One region of the Mycobacterium sp. SMC-11 genome, then DNA from elsewhere that is predicted to be linked to it. Evidence: riboswitches for the same ligand, from Rfam matches in the RefSeq annotation. Region 1 holds a riboswitch; the other holds the start of a gene.
The links. A riboswitch is a leader RNA that binds a small molecule or an ion and turns the genes downstream of it on or off. The one in region 1 is predicted to bind magnesium.

Region 1 (3,384 bases):
GCCGTCGAGCCGCTGAAGCTGAGGGACTGACACCCGCCAACCGCCGCGCCGCAGGGTCCGCGCAACTAGTTTCGACGACAACCACCGGATGTGGTCGCCATTGCCTGGATGCCGCGGGAATCCTGGCCGGAATCCCTATCGCTGGATCGGCTACGTCCCTGCGATGAGGCGCCGCCAAACAGATTTAGTTGACAATGCAACGAGAGCGCCCCTAGGCTCTGATGTAGTTGACTACGCAACTACAAAACTTGGGAGAGGGGTCCGTCATGGACATCGTGATACTGATCGGCCGAATCCTGTTCGGTGCCGTGTTCGTCGGCGGAGCGCTGGGGCACTTCACCCAGACCGCCGCGATGGCGGCGTTTACCGAGAGCAAGGGCATCAAGCCGGGCAAGCTGGCGGTGCTGGGCTCGGGCGCCTGGATGCTTACCGGCGCGGCCTTGGTGATCGTGGGCGCTTGGGCGGATCTCGGCGCACTGATGTTGGCGGTCTTCCTGTTGCCCACCGCGTTCCTCATGCATCCGTTCTGGAACGAGCGGGACCCGGAGGCCAAGGCCGGCGAGCAGATCCACTTCAACAAGGACGTGTCGCTGGCCGGCGGCGCCCTGGCGTTGTTCGGCTTCTTTGTCACCGCCGGTGCCAGCACTGGACTGCAGTTGACGGGACCGTTGTTCGCGTCGCTGGCCGGCTGACTCGAAACTCCGTGAAGCCCAACGGCCCGGTTCTGCGCGTCGGTTGCAGAACCGGGCCGTCGCGGTCTCGATCTGATACCAAAGTGACGGGTGTGACAACTCGTGCGCGGGGGGTTTGGTGGCATTGCTGCACGTCAGAGACCCTCGACACACCTGAATGGGGTCGAGTTGACCGCACCCCATCGGTGAGGCACTATGGAGCCTGCAAGCACCTCGTTAGGTGAGGCGTCTGCACGGACATAGGCCACTGACCCCGAACGTCGAAAGACGCCCCGGGTCAGGACAGCTCCTCCCGGCTTAAGGGTTGAGCCCAAGTGGCTTCCTGAATAGGGACACGCCGTGCAGTGCCAAAGCTCTGACGAGAGGGGTGCGGTCTCCCGACAGTCGTCGGAGCTGCCCTCCTAAGCATGCGGTGAAACCGGCGCGCCTCTGCGCGCCCGCGACCGAGAGGAGGTGAGGGACGAATGAGTTCCGGTGATAGTCCATCCCGATATTCAAGCCGATATTCGACATCTGTTCCGTCCCCATCCGAACGGTCGCATACCGCCTCCAGCTGAGCCACGACTCCGGCCTCCAGCTGAGCGCGTAGCACCGTTACGCGACTAGGAGGCCATCATGGTTGCAATCGCCTACACCGACATCACGGCTCCGGCCCCGCGTACCATCAGCGCGCCGAAGAAGCTGGACCGCCGTCCTGCCGCACCTACCTCGGACCCGCTGGTCGACATGACCAGCCGGTTGCTCAGTGGTCCGCTGCACCAGATGTACGCACTCCTGTGGCGCGTCGGAGTGCTGACCGTCAGCGACTGAGGCAGGCGGCGTCTAGACGTCTTCTAGAGCCTCGCCGAGCTGTTCGAGAACCTCGCTGCGGTGGTTGCTGGCCAGAATGTGGCCGGCAGCCACCGCCACGGCCACCGGCCAGTCGATGATCTCGAAAGCCGCCAGCAGCGCCAACCCGCCGTAATAGGCCAATTGCTCAGGCCGCGGCACCGTCACCTTGCCGAACAGCGGCAATTCAACGGCGAATCCCTCTGCCTCGCGAATGTGGGCAACTGCCTCTCGCTGAGATGCGCTGCGCCGCGGCTTGTCCGCCATCATGAGCCTCCTGGTGGCGACGGGTCGCCGGATGATCGAGCCGCGACCGTTCCGCGGCGAGAGTCAGTGTCCCCATTGTGCACAAGGCGCAACCGCGGCGCCGGGTGACCGTTGGATGATGCCTGTGGGCGGCCCGGTTGGCGCGGCCCGGGAACGATGAACTCCTTCGGCTTGGCCGTGTCGTCCTGCGACCCCGACAACAGTCGCGGCACCACGGCTGCGCCGACGGTGGCCACCGTCGCCGTACCCAGGGCCTGGGCCCAGCCCAGCGGCCCGATCGGCGTGCAGCCCAGCAGCTGGCTGATACCGGGGATGGTGATCAACGTCCCCATCACGCCCAGCGAGCCGACAGCGGTCGCCACCACCAGCGGATCGCGCGAATCCAGCAGCGTCTGCCCCAGCTGAGTAGCGACCAGCGACACCAACGCCACTGTCGAGGCCCGCTGCTGGCGCCCGGTGACCGAAGCCAGCCCCCAGGCCCCCACCGCGGCCGACGCCGTCGTCACGCCGCGCACGGCCACCGTGCGCCACAGCGCGCGCTCGTCGGGACCGTGCCCACCGGCGGCGGCCTGCTCGTTGAGCGAACTGACCGCCAGCGCGGTGGCCGGCAGCGCGTCGGTCAGCATGTTGACCAGCAGCAGCTGGCGCGCGTTCAGCGGCGAGCGCCCCGTCAGCGCGCTCCCGATGATCGCGAATGCCACCTCGCCGGCGTTGCCGCCCAGCAGCACCGCCACCGCGGCCTGCACCCGCTGCCACAGCTCGCGGCCTTCGTCCAGCGCATCGAGAAGGGTGTCGACCCGCTCGTCGAGCAGCACCACGTCGGCAGCGGTGCTGGCCGATTCGCTGCCGTGCGCCACCACCGCGATCCCGACCGTGGCGGCCCGGATCGCCGCGGCGTCGTTGGCGCCGTCGCCGACCATCGCCGACACCTTGCCGGTGCGCTCCAGGGTCTGGACGATCTGCACCTTGTTCTCCGGAGACATCCGGGCGAACACCACCCGATCGGCTACCGCTTGTTCTTGGCCCTTGCGGGACAACGCATCCCACTGCGCACCACTGATCACCTGGTCGCTGTCGACCTCCAGGCCCAGCTCCCGGGCGATTGCGGTGGCGGTCAACGGGTGGTCGCCGGTGATGAGCCGCACCGGGATCTGGCGACGCTTGAGATCGGCGAGCAGCTCGGCCGCCTCGTCGCGCGGGGTGTCGGACAACCCGAGCAGACCGACGAATGTCAGTCCCTCGCGGCAGAACTCGGCGATCTCCTCGGGTTCGGGGTCCTCGCCCAGCGCGGTGAGTTGCGCGGAAGTCAGCTCCCGGCGGGCCACCGCGATCACTCGCAGGCCGTCGCCGGCCAAGGCGGCCACCGACTGCCTGACGGCTGGGCCGGCCCCGGTGCACGCCAGCACCATCTCCGGGGCGCCCTTGAGGGTCAGTTCGGTTCCCCGTATCGACGCCGAGAACGGGCGCCCGGAGCGGAACGGCAGGTGCGCGGCAAGCCCGGCCGGCGCCGACGCGCCGGCCGCGTCAGCGCCCTCCACGATGGCGGTGTCGGTGGCGTGCACCTGGCGGGTGCCGTTGGACACCGGCGCCGCGCTTG
Region 2 (3,384 bases), 550 kb from region 1:
GTCGCTCGGGCCGCTTCGGTATCGCATTCCCAGATCACCACTCTGGCAGCGAATTCCGCAAAGCTCGCCACTCTGCGCAAGACCACTACCCCTCGGGTTTCTGTGGCCCTGGCGGCTCGGCTATCGGCCGGACGAGGACTTCTTGCGCGGTGCTGGCCACATGCCGACCTTCGGCATCCACCATGGTGCCGTGCACCAGGGCACGATGTCCGGCCGTGGCGACGGTCTGCTGGGTGTAGAGGTGCCATCGATCGAAGTGGACTGGGCGGTGCAGCCACACGCTGTGGTCCAGGGTCAGGCCGGTGTGCGTGGCATGGTCGACCGGCTGCGGGTGAGCGCGAAACGCGGTGTCCACCAGGAGGTAGTCGCTGGCGTAGGCAAGCAGCACCGCGTGTAGTTGCGGGTCGCCGTCGATTCCGCACGGCAACCGCATCCAGTGGGCACGCGGACCTGGTGCTTGGGCGCCGCCGAGGAACACCGGGGCTTCGGCGGTGCGGACTTCCAGCGGTGGGGGCCGTTCTATCCAAGTGTTCCCTCGCCCGGCCAGGTATGGCGGAGCGTGTTGCACCCAGTGCTGTAGCAGCGGAAGGGCTTCCGGTTCGGGTCCGGGCAGCGGCACGGGGGCGGCGTCTGCGCTTTCCGTGCTGGTGTCGAAGGACACCGTCGCCACCATGAGTGTGCGGCCGCCCTGCTGAATGGTGACCTGCCGTGCCGACATGGTGCGCCCGTCGCGAGTGCGGTCGACGGCGATCTCCAGCGGTACGCCTGAGTCGCCCGGACGCAGAAACGACGCGTGGATGGAATGGGCGGTGAGCTCGGGGACCGTGGCCGCGGCTGCTGTCATCGCCTGGGCGATGAGCTGGCCGCCGAAGATCCGGCCGAACCGGCCGGCCTCGTTGTCGGCCAGGTATCGGTCATCGCCCAGTGGGTGCAGCGTCAATACTTGCTGCAGCCGATCCAGCGCGTCGAGCGTGGCGCGTTCCAGTTGGCTTCCGGACCCGAGCAGGGGGCCGCCATAGTCGGGATGAGCGGAGACCTCGGACGCCGACGTCTGCACAAGTTCCTCCTCACCCGCTGTGGCCCGTCCGCGGCGGACCGCCGACACGGGTAGCCGGTGACGTAACTGCTAGCCCATTTAAGTAAATCTGAGCGATCTAGGTCAAGGGTGAAACCCGAACCGTGCTCAGGCAACCACGCGCACTCAGATCGACCGAGGACACTTTCGAAGGTAACAGGAGCTCCATCCGGATCGGTCTGCCGAATCGCCGGTCTACGAGGCCGTCTGGAGGTCCGGTCGAGCCCTTGGCGTCGGGATGCCTTGGTAATTCTTGCCGTTCACCCCTGCCGCTGCTTTGACATTCTTAACAACCCCACATCGATGGCGGATGGGCAAAGTTTCTGTAGCGCGAATTAGGCTGGACGCCAGCATCATTCGCGATACAGGTTCCGCTTTGGGCAACTCATCTGGCAGCGCAAACGTTCTCATTCGAGTTGACTATCACCAACAGTGATGCCACCATGGCCGCGAACGCACCTCGCTAGGTGAGGCGTCTGTACGGATACAGGCCACTGACCTCAAACGTCGAGAGACGCCCAGGGTCAGGACAGCTCTTCCCGGCTTAAGGGTTGAGCCCAAGTGGCTTTCGGCATATGACTGGATACGCCGTGCAGTGCCAAAACTCTGTCGAGAGGGGTGCCGTCCGGCCGACTCTGCGCTGGTTCGGTTAGTCCCGCTGTGCCCACTGCAACGGCATCCCCGTATGCCCTGGCCGTGAGGAGGTGAGAGCGACATTGAGTCCGAGCGATAGTCCTTATCCGAGATCGACGACCATTTCGTTCGAACCCTGCCCCGGCGCCGCCTTCATCGTCTGAATCGGTCCGCCTGTACCGCATCAGCGCTGTCTGCATCGTGGACCTGCGCTGCTCTTGCGCGCGACTGTTCTTGTACGGCGGCGTAGTTCGTCATGCCCTCTCAAAGGAGAGTCCCCGATGTCTTTTGTGTACGCACTGCCCGAAGACCTCACCGCGACAGCGGCCGATCTGCGCGGTGTCGGCGATACGGTGGCCGCGCAAAGCGCCGCTGCCGCAGCGCCGACCACCGGAGTGATTCCCGCCGCCGCCGACGAGGTCTCCGCCCTGACCGCAGCTCAATTCGCGCGGCATGCACAGATGTACCAAGCGATCAGTAAGCGCGCCGCGGTGGTGCACGAGATGTTCGTCAAAACCCTGCAGCACAGCGCACAGTCATACGCAGCGACCGATGCCGCGAACGTTATCTCGGTCTACTGAAAGGGGTTTGGATCATGGACTACGGATCGATGCCACCAGAGATCAATTCGGCGCGCATGTACGCCGGCGCAGGATCAGGTCCGATGCTGGCCGCCGCGGCGTCCTGGAACTTGCTGGCCGCGGAATTACGGTCGGCGGCAACATCGTTCGAATGGCTGGTGGCGAGCCTGGCCAGTCAAGGCTGGTGGGGGCCATCCGCAACGGCGATGACAGCGGCTGCCGAACCCTACTTTGTGTGGCTGAGCGTGACCGCCGAGCAGGCTGAGCAGACCGCGGCACAGGCTTACGCCGCGGCCGAAGCGTACGCCGCGGCCCACGCCATGACGGTGCCGCCGGCGGCGATCGAGACCAACCGGGTGCTGCTGGCGTCATTGATCAAGACCAACGCGCTGGGACAGAACACACCGGCTATCGCAGCGACCGAAGCTCGCTACGCGCAGATGTGGGCCCAAGACGCGGTGGCGATGTATGGCTACGCCGCGGCTTCCGCCACCGCCACCCAACTGATCCCCTTCGCCGATGCGCCGGAGACCACCAATCAAGACGACGGCACCCAGGCCGCCGGCGGTGTGGACCCCGCTGATGCCCACGCCCAGCTGCCGGATGCGTTGCGGAGCCTGGCGTCGCCGGCGGAGGGCTCGCGTCCGACGGATCCGGACTGGCACTGGACGAAGTTCTTCGACGGCCTCTTCGACGGGACGTGGGGCCACGACGACGGGTCGGGTTTGAACATCAATGCCCAGCTGTGGAACACGATCGCCGCAACCGGCATTTTCGATCCCGGCGGCAACATCGAGGGGTTTTCCGGGCTGGCCACGCTCGGGTTTCTCGCGCGCGGCATGGATGGCGGCACCGCTGCCCTGGCCCGCGGCGGGCTCGGGCCCACGCCGGGCATGACCCTGGCGTCGACGGCCGCTGGTGGGCTGGAGTCCGCCGGCCGCGCCGCCGGCGGCACCACCTCCCCGGTGGCCGCGGGAGTGGGCCGGGCCACCCTGGTCGGTTCGTTGTCGACGCCGCCCAACTGGGCGGCGGCAACCCCGACGGGAGCTCCTGCCACTGGAACGGGTAGCGGCTGGACCGTCGCCCCGGAAAGCC

Region 2: another riboswitch for magnesium. It lies ahead of ACKY0X_RS22130 (PE family protein); the one in region 1 lies ahead of ACKY0X_RS02070 (Rv1535 family protein).

Annotation. Positions count from the first base shown of each region.
Region 1 covers NZ_CP176430.1:437,708-441,091, forward strand. Annotated here, with positions in the region: gene ACKY0X_RS02060 (MFS transporter) at 1-30, shown strand, start outside; gene ACKY0X_RS02065 (DoxX family protein) at 267-692, shown strand; M-box (ykoK) riboswitch at 898-1,066, shown strand; gene ACKY0X_RS02070 (Rv1535 family protein) at 1,308-1,502, shown strand; gene ACKY0X_RS02075 (hypothetical protein) at 1,515-1,790, opposite strand; gene ACKY0X_RS02080 (HAD-IC family P-type ATPase) at 1,787-3,384, opposite strand, start outside.
Region 2 covers NZ_CP176430.1:4,754,872-4,758,255, forward strand. Annotated here, with positions in the region: gene ACKY0X_RS22125 (acyl-CoA thioesterase) at 86-1,057, opposite strand; M-box (ykoK) riboswitch at 1,528-1,700, shown strand; gene ACKY0X_RS22130 (PE family protein) at 1,990-2,289, shown strand; gene ACKY0X_RS22135 (PPE family protein) at 2,304-3,384, shown strand, end outside.